DNA from 3 places in the Flavobacterium lipolyticum genome. Region 1 is predicted to be linked to each of the others. Evidence: riboswitches for the same ligand, from Rfam matches in the RefSeq annotation. Region 1 holds a riboswitch; each other region holds the start of a gene.

Region 1 (4,156 bases):
TTTTGAGCCGATATCAAAAAAATTAGTTTGGTTGGTGAACTTTTTACTTTTTGAATCGTAGTCTGTATTATCCTGTATGTATCTGCAGAATCCATATAGCTTTAAATGCTCGTCTCCCTTGCCTAATGTAAAAGTAAGGGTAGACCATGCACCAAAACGACCAGATTGGGACTTGTTGAAATCTTTTGCTGGCATTAGCATACTATAAGCCGATGCTATATCAAGTGTTAATAAAGGAGCTTTAAGGATATCTGAAAAATTCTTTGCTTCGATTCCTGATTCGTTTTTAATTAGCTCCTCTAATACTTCTTCGAAGCGAGCATTATATTTTTTTGCTTCGTCTTCGTCTTCGCCTATCTCATATCCTTCTCTTTCCATTTGATCGTTAGCTAATGCTATAAGTTTTTTTAATTTTTGGCGCATTGAAGCATATTTTTCTCTCATGTCTTCAGATGAGGCATTATACAGTGTGAAAACATTAAATTTAATTCCGACCGCTACTTTAGCAATAGAATCATTTTTACTATATGCTCCGGAAACCGAAGGCATTTGCATTTTTTGCATGGTAAAAGATTTGATCTCTTTTGTTTTGGTTCCTAAGCCATAGTACTCGAGTCCTCTCATGTTCGATGAGAATAAATTACCGTCGAAGGAGATACTCTCCAGACTTTCTGTATTAATATTGAATTCTTTAACATCCGGATTTGATGATATAATAGCTGCAGAATTGTCTAGTAAAGCCAAAGCGGTTGAGTTGAGTATTTCTACTTTTTTTAAATCAACCTTTTGGATAGATTGTGAAAAAGAAGAAAAGCTAATTAGGAAGGTAAGTATATTTAGTGTTCTCATACAATATCAATTAAAGTCACAAAAAAAACGAGACTTCCACTCTCTATAAAAGTTGGTCCAAGTCCAAATCCTTTAAAATTGCTAGTTTTAGCATCACAGTTGTTCGTTATAGTATAATGAAACTGAAGTTTCTTTGCAGCTGTTTTAGCTTGATCGAGCCCTCCCGGCATTGCCTCATAGGTTAAATAATGTCTAAGATAAAGTGTTCCCTCGTGATGTTGAAAAGCTGGGGTTAAAGGGATGGAACCATCAGTCAGGTCTTCTGGTGTACTAAAGATAGCTTTGCTAGTTTTTTTGCCATTGTTTAAACCTAGGTAAACTTCTGTATAAAGTTGTTCAAAGCCAAAATTATTCTGGATAGTCGATTCAAGCTTTATTTCAGAACACCCGTTTGATTGAAACTCTTTTTTCATAATGATAAGATTTAAGTTATTATTTGTTTTTTGGTGGAGTAATTTAATTTTTGATTGTAATCTATAAGGGTTGTTATAGTTTCAAAAACCATTATAAAATTAGTACTTGGGTACTGATAATTTTAGCGTATAACTACGTGATTTAAGGGGTAAAATCTGAATAAAAAAAAGAAAAAATATTTTTTAAAGTTACACTCTGGGATCAACTAATAAAATCAAAATTCTAAGAGTGTTTAGGACAGATATATTGGAATTTGGAATTTTTTATTCAGAATTACGCTATTGTAAAAGATAGTTATATCTTTGCGCCAGATTTTGGTCTGTTTTTTCTTAAGAAAAAATGGTTAAAAGGGAATCAGGTGTAAATCCTGAGCAGACCCGCTACTGTAAGTTCTGTATAAGTCTTTAAACGTTACTCATGCCATTGCCTCGCTTTGCGGGATGAGAAGGCTGTTTTAAAGATGGAACAAGTCAGGAGACCTGCCACAATCACATAGTTTAAGACTTTCGTGGAATAAAGTTGAACAACAATAAACGAACCTGTCATTTTTTATGACGGGATTCTCTCTTATTGCTTTTTTGATTTATACATCCCGGAGTTTTCTTAATTCAATTAGTGATGTATCATACAAAAAGAGAATTCTTATTGATTGTTATCGTTTTTGCTTCTATGCTGCTTCAGTCGGGAGTGTTGTATAGTTGCTTTTTCTCTTTGAGACCATCATCTCTGAAACGGAAATCGGTATGGAGTCGGGATTTTTTGAATGCATTATGTGTCGGTTTCTTCCCTTATTTTAATCCTGTTCTAATAGAAAATCATCTCAATTCCAGGGACGTTTGGCGGTGCCGGATTGTGTACGCTTATAAGGATAACATTGCGCTCTGTTGAAGGCTTTTAATTAAAACTTCTTTGGTTATTCCTTCATTTTCTCCTGCTTTTACTACTACCAACCTAAACAATACCACATGTACCATCCTATTTTCAAAAACTGCCAATCCTTATTGTTGCTTATTGCAGTACTCTCCTTAACCAATTGTTCTGATGATAATGCATCAAATGAAAATAGCAATCCGACGCCTGTTAGTTCAGATTTAGCTTTTAGTATGCAGAGATTTACAATTACGACTTTAAATCCAACGATCAGCGCAACAGCAGAAGCTACTTACAATTGGACCATCACAAAAGCATCTTCAGAAAGTTATGCACTAAGTACTACTACAGCAAAGGAACTTTTATTTGCGGCAGCAGAAGCAGGAGTCTATGAATTGGCCGTTACTGTAAATGACAAAGGAAGTGTACAAACTCAAAAAGTAGTTGTTACCGTTACAAAAGAAACGAAGGAGTATAAAACCTATATCTCAAAAGTATTTGAATTTAAACCGGCACCCGGGCAGTTTGTAAACGATCTGCCTATTGCTAATGACGGAGATACTCCTGAAAGAATTTTATCAAGAGCCAATACTTATCTGGCTAAGAAAACCGGTGATCTGGTTTCATTGGGGGCTTTTGGCGGTTATGTTGTTTTTGGATTCGATCATACCATTGTTAATGTTAAGGGTAAACGTGATTTCAGAATTCTGGGTAATGCATTCTGGGCAGAGGCTAATCCAAATCCGAACAGTACCATGCGCGGCGGAAGCAGTGAAGCAGGAGTAATTATGGTTGCTTACGATACAAATAAAAACGGACTTCCGGACGATCAGTGGTACGAGATAGAAGGCGGTGGGCATAAGATGCCAAAAACGATTCAGAATTATGAAATAACGTATTACCGACCTGATCCCAATAAAATTCCGGTGTCGGGCGGAACTACAGGTACAGTAGGTTTTGTTGATATGGAGTATATTTTATGGAAAGACAATCAGGGGAAAAGTGGTTATCTGGTTCAGAATAATGCTTACAATCATTCTTTAGATTACTGGCCAAAATGGCTTAAAGACCAATCTTCTATCACTTATAAAGGAACAAGACTATCCGATAACGCAGTTGATGAAAGCGGAACGGGAAGTTATTTTGTGCAGTATGCTTTTTTATACGGATATGCAGATAATGCTCCAAACAATGATGATGATTCGGCCATAGATATTAACTGGGCTGTGGACGAAAAAGGAAACAAAGTAATGCTTCCCGGAATCGATTTTGTGAAAGTGTACAATGGCCTTAATCAGCAGGCGGGATGGCTCGGAGAAACTTCGACAGAAATAATGGGGGCGACAGATTTGCATCTTTCAGGAGAAAGCATTCCTACGCGATAACCCATTCAAAAGTGTATTAAACTAAATTATTATATCAGGAATTATGAAAAAAAACTTTGCCCATTTATTATTATTGGCTTTTGCAGCGGTATTTACCGGATGCAGCGATGACGATAAAAATGATGCCAACTCTGGAGAAGGACTCGCCATACCAATAGCAGTAAAGCTTCAGGATAAATTTGAAGTAAACACCTTTAAAGTTTTGAATATTACAGCTTCAGCTGAAACCAGTAATCCAAATTATCAATGGGTACTTAAAAAAAATCCGGTCAATCAGACTAAAGATTCGATTGTAGGAACTACAAAAGATTTACGATTTGTGGCTTTATATCCCGGTGCCTATGAACTAACCTTAAATGTTACTGAAGGAGATAAAAAAGGGACAAGTGCCACCATAGTGAATGTGATAAATGAGACTCAAAATTACAATCCTTACATAACAAGTATTCAGGATTTTAATCCGGCACCCGGAATGTTTGCCAATGATTTATACAAAGACGGATTTGTGAAAGCAGATGTTATGAGGGTAGCATTGGGAAGAATTAGCGAAACCAGCGTTGGTTATCCAATCGATTTAGGAGGTTTTGGAGGTTCAATTGTGGTTGGATTTGATCACATGGTAGTTAATCTTTCAGGAA
Region 2 (4,156 bases), on a different contig from region 1:
GTGCTTTGCACATTGCCACCACAAACGAGGTGCTGCCGCTTAACGATGCAGGTGTACGCGTATGGCCTGCAACAGGAGATGACGCGCATTTTATTTTGGTAAAAGCAAGCTGTTCAGCCGAAGCAGTTGCCCGTTTGCCAAAAAGAGAAGGTGTGTTTTTTAAAGGTAAAATGATAGCAGGACAGATGACCGGATTGTAAAAAAAATTGAAAGCGTATTTCTTACTGTCAATAGGCTGACCAGAAGAGATACAGTTGCCTGCAAAAGAATAATGGTTTGGATTTTATGTTTAATCTGAATTGAAAGCATAAAAAAAACAATCAGTACACGTACTGATTGTTTTTTTTTGTTTGAAATCGATATTGAATTTATGATGAGTTACCTCAGCATAAGAATTTAGCGTAATTTTTTTATATACTATTTACCATTTGATGTACATACTGCCCCAGGAAAATCCTGCTCCAAAAGCCGTAATAACAAGATTATCTCCTTTTTTGAAATCGTTTTTGAAATCCCAAAGACATAACGGGATGGTTGCCGCTGTAGTGTTACCGTATCTTTGAATGTTTATTTTAAACTTCTCAATACCAATACCAATTTCTTCACTTACTGCCTGAATGATTCTTAAGTTAGCCTGATGAGGGATTACCCAGTCTACCATATCCGGAGTCAATGAAGCTTTTTCCATTAGTTCTTTCGAAGTACCGCTCATGTTTCTCACAGCGTGTTTAAAAACGGTTCTTCCTTCCTGATGTACAAAGTGCTGTTTGTTTTGAATGGTTTCTTCTGTTGTGGACAAAAGGGAACCTCCGGCACGTACAGAAAGGAATTCAGCACCTGTTCCGTCTGTTCTGAAAATATTTTGATGAATACCGCGTCCGTCTGTAGTAGGTTGTAAAAGTACAGCACCTGCACCATCACCAAATAAAATGCAGCTGTTTCGGTCTTCATAGTTCACGATCGAACTCATTTTATCGGCACCAACTACGACAACATTTTTGTATCTGCCGCTTTCAATAAAGCTTGCGCCTACCGAAAGTGCATATAAAAAACCACTGCAGGCAGCGTTAAGGTCAAATCCCCAGGCGCTTTTCAGTCCTGCTTTTTCGCATACCAAACTGGCAGCGGGAGTAAGAATATGATCGGGTGTTGATGTGGCGAGTATAAGGCAATCAATATCCAGAGGATTTATATCATAATTTTTTATTAAATCTTTAATGGCGAAAGAAGCCATATCTGAGGTTGCCAGTGCCGGGTCATCCAATATTCTTCTTTCTTTTATGCCTGTTCGAGAGGTAATCCACTCATCTGTTGTATCTATTCTTTTTTCTAAATCAGTATTGCTTAAAACCGTTTCCGGTACATATCCTCCAATAGCAATAATGGAAGCCTTTGTTGTATTCATTGAATTTTTTGTTTCTCTTTTAGTGTTCTTTTAATTTTGACTTTCGGCCCAAAACCTTTCTCCAGTCCATTTTACAAGAGTTTTTCGAAGAATATGTAGTACGAGGGGCATCTTCATTTACAGGGGCGCAATTTAACAAATATAAAGACGCAAAAATCTCGGGATTTGTTAATTTACTTTTAATATTTCTGTTTCACTTCATTATTAATAAAATCAAATCCTGTTTTGAATGATTTTGTTTCAGTTCTTCAATGTTTATAAAAAAGCAATCCAACTGAACTTATTATTAGTCGCAATAATGCTTTTTTGTTACAGTTCAGTTTAAAAAAGTAAAGAATATTTAAGATAGCATTCTTTTAATAAATGAATAAGATTTGGTCTCATTCATTGTCAAAAGTGTAATATGAACTAATTAACTCTTGTTTTTATAAAGATAATTCTATCTTTACGGCCAGATTAAGGTCTGTTTTTTCTTTAGAGAAAACAGTTAAAAGGGAATCAGGTGTAAATCCTGAACAGACCCGCTACTGTAAGTTCTGTAAAAGTCTTTAACGTTACTCATGCCATTGTCCCGCTTTGCGGGATGAGAAGGCTGTTTAAAGATGGAACAAGTCAGGAGACCTGCCGGAATCACATAGTTTAAGACTTTCGTGGAATAAAGTTGAACAACAATAAACGGACCCGTTATTTTGTAATGGGATCCTGCCTTATTGCTTTTTTGACGATCACATCCCGAAGTTTATTTAATTAAATCAGTGATGTGTAAAACCAGAAAATTACTTTTATTTCTTTTCGTATTGTTAGCTCCCGTCGTACTTCGCTCACAGACTACTAAGGACAGTCTGAGGGTTTTGAAAGAAGTACTGTTAAAAGCAAAACCTTATCAGGAAGTGATTCCCGTACAAAGCCTCTCAGGAGTACTGCTTGAAAACTTAGCCAGCCACAATGTTGCCGATGCACTTCGTTATTTTGCCGGAGTACAAATCAAGGACTATGGTGGTCTGGGCGGACTTAAAACGGTGGATGTACGCAACATGGGAACGAATCACGTGGGTGTTTTTTATGACGGAATTCAGTTGGGAAATGCACAAAATGGAGTTACGGATTTAGGAAAATACTCTCTCGATGATATGGAATCTCTCACCATGTATAATGGTCAGAAGAGCGAAATATTTCAGTCGGCTAAAGACTTTGCAGCAGCTTCTACTATTTATTTGCGCACCAAACGGCCTGTTTTTGAGAATAACAAAAAGACCAATTTCTTACTTCGGTATAAAACCATGTCCATCAATTACAATGATCTTTCTTTCAGATTGGAGCATAAATTAAGTGATAAAGTAAGCTGGAGTGCCAGTTCTGAATACATAAAATCTAACGGAGAATACAAATTCAGATACAAAAGAAACAATCTCGACGGTACTGTGGCCTACGATACCTCAGCCACGAGACACAATAGTGATATAGAAGCATTTCGTTTCGAGTCTGGTCTGTACGGGAAAATAAAAAATGGTACCTGGGATGCCAAAGTGTATTATTACGGTTCCGAAAGAGGAGCACCTGGAGCTATTGTAGAAAATAAATTTTCGGATGGTTTTAGACAGTACGACAAGAATTTTTTTGCGCAGGGGACCTTTATAAAAGACCTTAGCGAAAGATATAAATTTCAGGCTAAGGCAAAATATGCTTATGATTATACTCATTATGTAGCCAGAGACACCACCAGTGTACTGGGTGAAGTGGTTACCGAAGGCGCTCAATCTGATGATAGTTATTACCAGCAGGAATATTATTTTTCAGCAGTCAATCTGTACAAGATTTTACCCACCTGGGACGTTTCGTTGTCAACTGATTTTCAGTACAACCGCCTTAATGCAACCAGAAAAGGCATAAAGACCCTGTTCTCTTATCCGGAGCGCTACACCGCTTTGTTTGCGCTGGCAAGTTCCTACAGACGGGATGGTTTTAAAGTTCTGGGCAGTGTTGTGGGAACGCACGTGCAGGAAGAAGTGCGTTATAATGCCAAAGCTCCCGATAAAACAGAATTCACTCCCGCCCTATTTTTGGGTTACACTCCTTTTAAAGCGTACGATTTTAATGTAAGAGCTTTTGCGAAACGTATGTTCCGAATGCCCACTTTTAATGATTTGTATTATACGATGGTCGGTTCCAGTACCTTAAGGCCCGAATACATGAATCAATATGACATTGGATTTACCTACAACATACCAATGGAGAAAGGTTTCCTGGATCAGTTTTCTCTTCAGGTCGATGGATATTATACCAATACAAAAGATAAAATAATTGCCGCTCCAACTGGAAATTTATTCCGTTGGATGATGACCAATATCGGGCAGGTGAAGGGAAAAGGAATAGAGTCGGCTGTGGATATGAAAATGCATTTCGGCAAAGTAAATCTGACTACTCATTTAACCTATACGTATTCAGAGAGCAGAGATTACACCAAGTTTGCCGGTTTGGAATTATCCTCTTACGGAGATCAGATTCCTTATACTCCCTGGCACAGCGGATCAGGAATTCTAAATGCAGATTATAAGTCATGGAATTTTAACTACAGCTTTATATACGTTGGAAAACGATACAATGGAAATGTAAACAATATTAAAATTAATGAAGTGCAGCCTTGGTACACCCATGATTTGGCGGTTCAAAAAATGTTCTCCTTTCATCAGTATAAAATAAAAGGAACGATCGAATTGAACAATGCCCTTAATCAGCAGTACGAGGTAATTT
Region 3 (4,156 bases), on a different contig from region 1:
AGGCAACACGCTATTTTCCTTTCATTGGCTGGATTGTTGGGAGTATTTCCTTTCTGGCTTTTTATCTTTTCTCGCTTTTTCTATCTATTGAAACCGCAGTACTTTTGGCTATTATCGCCTCAATTTTAACCACGGGAGCTTTTCATGAAGATGGTTTTGCTGATGTTTGTGATGGTTTTGGAGGCGGCTGGACCAAAGAAAAAATTCTGCTTATCATGAAAGACAGTGCGATTGGAGCCTACGGAGCTATCGGTTTGGTTTTACTATTTCTATTAAAATTCAAACTGCTTTCAGAATCCATTTCACTTTTTACCACTAACATTTTTCTAATTTTCCTTTTGTTTATTTCGTCTCACTCCTTAAGTCGTCTTGCAGCAATATCTATTATTTTTACGCACGAATACTCCCGCGATGATGCGACGAGTAAAAGCAAACCTATCGCTAAGAAACACAGTTGGAAAGAAATTACAGGTTCGTTCTTCTTCGGACTAATTCCATTATTGGCATTTTCATTTTTTCAATCTGAATTTCTTTTGGCAATTATTCCGGTATTCATCATGCGTTATTTTTTAGCCCGCTATTTCCAAAAATGGATTGATGGTTATACGGGCGACTGTCTGGGAGCAACGCAACAGGTTTGTGAAGTTATTTACTATTTGAGCATTCTTTTGATATGGAAATTTATCTAGTTCGTCATACCGAAACAACCTGCGCAAAAGGAATCTGCTACGGTCAGACTGATGTAGATTTGGCTATTCCATTCGAGGAAATCTTTAAGGATATTGTCTCGCAATTACCTCCTGAGGCCCTACTCTTTTCAAGTCCATTGAAACGTTGTACCCTACTGTCCCAATACATCCAAAATACTGTAAAACCTCTTTCCTTTGTTATGGACGATCGTCTGATGGAAATGAATTTTGGCGATTGGGAATTGAAAAACTGGGATGCAATTCCTGCGGAAGAACTTAATCCCTGGATGGAAGATTTTGTCACCACGCAAGTCCCAAACGGCGAATCTTTTACAACACTTCACGAAAGAGTGGGTGCGTTTTTACAGGATTACGTTTTCAATCAAACTGCTCCTGTAGTCATTGTCTCACATGCAGGTGTGATCAGAAGTATTTTATGTCATCAGTCCGGATTGCCTTTAAAAGACGCTTTTACCAATAAAGTCGCATTCGGACAGGTTATTAAAATAGTGATTTAAATGATCATTTGTTCAGAATCCCTCTCTAAAACGAAAACAAATTTGAAAATTCAATAATTTTAACTTTATCTTTGCAGAAAATTAAGGTTGTGTTCATTCATACACATTAAAAGGGAATCAAGTCATAAATCTTGAGCTGTACCCGCAACTGTAAGCTTTGTTCTGAAAAGAATGCTTGTTGTTAACTACAAAACCACTGCTCGCTCTGACGAATGGGAAGGTAAACAACAAGACGCAAGCCAGGAGACCTGCCTTTGTAATCAATATCGAGCTCTCGGGAAAAAGAGTGTAGAAATTATGACTTTAAAAAAACTTTTTGCTCTTTGTTTCTTATTGTTGTGCCAGATTACCGTGGCGCAGAGCGATTCTATTACGAAACTTAAAACAGTAGTCGTTTCTGACGCTAATCTTAAAAAATACTCCAATTCACAATCGGTTTTAAAACTAAATGACTCTGTTATTGGCAAGAATGAAGCCTTATTAACGGATTTGTTAAACTTTAATTCGACCATTTATTTTAAAGAGTACGGCCGCGGAATGCTTTCTACAGTTGCTTTTAGAGGTACAACATCATCGCAAACGGCTGTAATCTGGAACGGAATCAACATTAATTCCCAAATGAACGGAAGTACTGATTTTAATACCATTTCCGGATCCGATTATAATTCTATTAGTGTAAAAGCAGGAGGAGGAAGTGTTATTTACGGCAGCGGAGCCGTTGGAGGAACCGTACACTTGAATACGGATCTCGCTTTTTACAATAAATTTGAAAACAGTTTAAGATTGGATTACGGAAGTTTCAATACTATCGGGATTAATTATAAAACAAATATCTCCAATAAAAAATGGAGTACTCAAATTGGTTTTTCCAAAAACAGTTCTACAAACGATTATAAATATCTGAACCAATACAACTGGAAAGGCGAACAGCGTTGGAATCAAAACGGTCAGTATGATGTTATTACCCTAAGTGCTAATGCAGGATATAAAATCGATGCCAAAAACAGTTTAAAGCTATATACCCAAACTTCAAACACGGACAGAAATACTTCATTGGTTTCGGAATCTGAAACTAAAAGCAAATATGTCAATGGCTTTAATCGGAACTTATTAGAGTATGATGGTGATTTTGGCAGATTCAAAACCAATTTCAAAACAGCCTATATTTTTGAGAATTATAAATATTATGCCGACAATTCCAGCAATATTTATACCTACGGAAAAACAGAAAGCCTGACTACAAAAACCGATTTAGGATATCAGTTATTAGAATCGCTGCAAGTAAATGGTATTCTGGACTACAACCGAACTAAAGGATACGGAAGTGGTTTTGGTGATAATGTTAGAGAAATAAGTTCTGCGGCTTTACTTATAAAACAAGAGGTTTCTCCAAACTGGAAAAACGAATTTGGGGTTCGTAAAGAATTTACAGACAATTATAAATCTCCGGTACTATTCTCGGCAGGTTCTTCTTATCAGTTTGGGAAACTGTACAATTTAAAATTGAATGTATCCCGTAATTTCCGAATTCCAACTTTCAATGATTTGTACTGGGAACAAGGCGGAAATCCTAATTTAAAACCGGAGAGTTCTTATCAGGCCGAAATTGGAAACGTTTTCACCATTCAGAACTTCTCTTTGACTCAGACTTTTTATTATATCAAAATAAAAGATTTATTGCAGTGGGTCCCGGGAGCTAATGGTATCTGGTCACCGCAAAACACAGACAAAGTTAATAGTTACGGCGCCGAAACACTATTGAGTTGGAAAAAGAGTTTTGGCAAAAACAACCTGACTGCAAATGCGACGTATGCCTATTCAATTTCAGAAAATGTAGAAACCAAAAAGCAATTGTTTTTTGTTCCTTTTCATAAAGTAACCGCTGCCATCGCTTACTCAAGAAATAACCTATCAGCCCATTATCAATTTCTTTATAATGGCTTTGTGTACACACAAGCTGACAATGACCCCGAAAAAATCGTATCGGCTTACACCGTTTCTAATATTGGTGTAGACTACGATTTTAAATTTTTATCTTCTTTCAAAGTAGGTTTTCAGGTTTTGAATGTTTGGAATACCTTCTATCAAAGTCTGGAATACCGACCAATGCCCGGAAGAAATTATAACCTGTACTTAAACTTTAAATTTTAAAATAATGAAACTAACTAGATTATTCTTACTAGCATTAAGCGCATCGCTTTTTGTTTCTTGCTCTAATGACGACTCTGATGGACCTAAAGGAGTTTATGATAATGGCGTTTTCATCTTAAATGAAGGAAACTTTACTGACGGTGGTTCCGTTTCTTTCACATCTGACGATTTAAATACTTTCACGAAAGATGTTTACAAAACTGTAAATACGAGCGATTTCGTTGGAAAATATCTTCAAAACATCTTTTTTGACGGAGACAAGGCTTATATTATTGCCGGTGGTTCAAATGTTATTAATGTAGTAGACCGCTATAGTTTTAAGCTGATTGCAAAAATTGACACCGGACTTGCTAATCCTCGCTATGGTGTTGTTAAGGATGGCAAAGCTTATGTAACTAATGCTAATACCTATCCTAGCTACACTGACCCGGAAAAAAACCCTAACGCCAATATTGACGATTATGTTGCCGTAATTAATCTGAGTACAAATACTGTTGAATCTAAAATCGAATTGAAAGGTACAGGAAACAGAATTGTGTTAGATAATGGAAAACTATACATCACTGAGCCAAATAACAGCGACAAGTTGTTGGTGGTAAACATTACAACCAAAACAGTAGAAACTGTTACTATTGGTTCAGATGCAGATTCTATTGAAGAAGAAAACGGAGTTCTTTTTATCCTTAGAAAACCTTACGGTGCTGCCGGAGAAATTGTAAAAGTAAAAATTTCAGACAAATCTGTTTCCAAAATTGCTTTGCCTGCTAATTTAGGAAATGCTGGTCAATTAGATATTGA

What was found. Region 1 has a riboswitch for cobalamin ahead of LNQ34_RS20000 (cell surface protein). Riboswitches for the same ligand answer to the same signal wherever they lie in the genome.
Region 2: linked by a shared signal. The riboswitch ahead of LNQ34_RS01755 (TonB-dependent receptor) and the one ahead of LNQ34_RS20000 (cell surface protein) in region 1 are both predicted to bind cobalamin.
Region 3: linked by a shared signal. The riboswitch ahead of LNQ34_RS03630 (TonB-dependent receptor plug domain-containing protein) and the one ahead of LNQ34_RS20000 (cell surface protein) in region 1 are both predicted to bind cobalamin.

The regions. Positions count from the first base shown of each region.
Region 1 is NZ_JAJJMN010000002.1:799,549-803,704, reverse strand. Features, by position in the region: gene LNQ34_RS20010 (hypothetical protein) at 1-849, opposite strand, end outside; gene LNQ34_RS20005 (hypothetical protein) at 846-1,262, opposite strand; cobalamin riboswitch at 1,562-1,764, shown strand; gene LNQ34_RS20000 (cell surface protein) at 2,229-3,518, shown strand; gene LNQ34_RS19995 (hypothetical protein) at 3,562-4,156, shown strand, end outside.
Region 2 is NZ_JAJJMN010000001.1:409,064-413,219, reverse strand. Features, by position in the region: gene LNQ34_RS01765 (amidohydrolase) at 1-200, shown strand, start outside; gene LNQ34_RS01760 (beta-ketoacyl-ACP synthase III) at 422-1,405, opposite strand; cobalamin riboswitch at 1,848-2,048, shown strand; gene LNQ34_RS01755 (TonB-dependent receptor) at 2,164-4,156, shown strand, end outside.
Region 3 is NZ_JAJJMN010000001.1:823,633-827,788, forward strand. Features, by position in the region: gene LNQ34_RS03620 (adenosylcobinamide-GDP ribazoletransferase) at 1-689, shown strand, start outside; gene cobC (alpha-ribazole phosphatase) at 674-1,207, shown strand; cobalamin riboswitch at 1,275-1,477, shown strand; gene LNQ34_RS03630 (TonB-dependent receptor plug domain-containing protein) at 1,505-3,358, shown strand; gene LNQ34_RS03635 (YncE family protein) at 3,363-4,156, shown strand, end outside.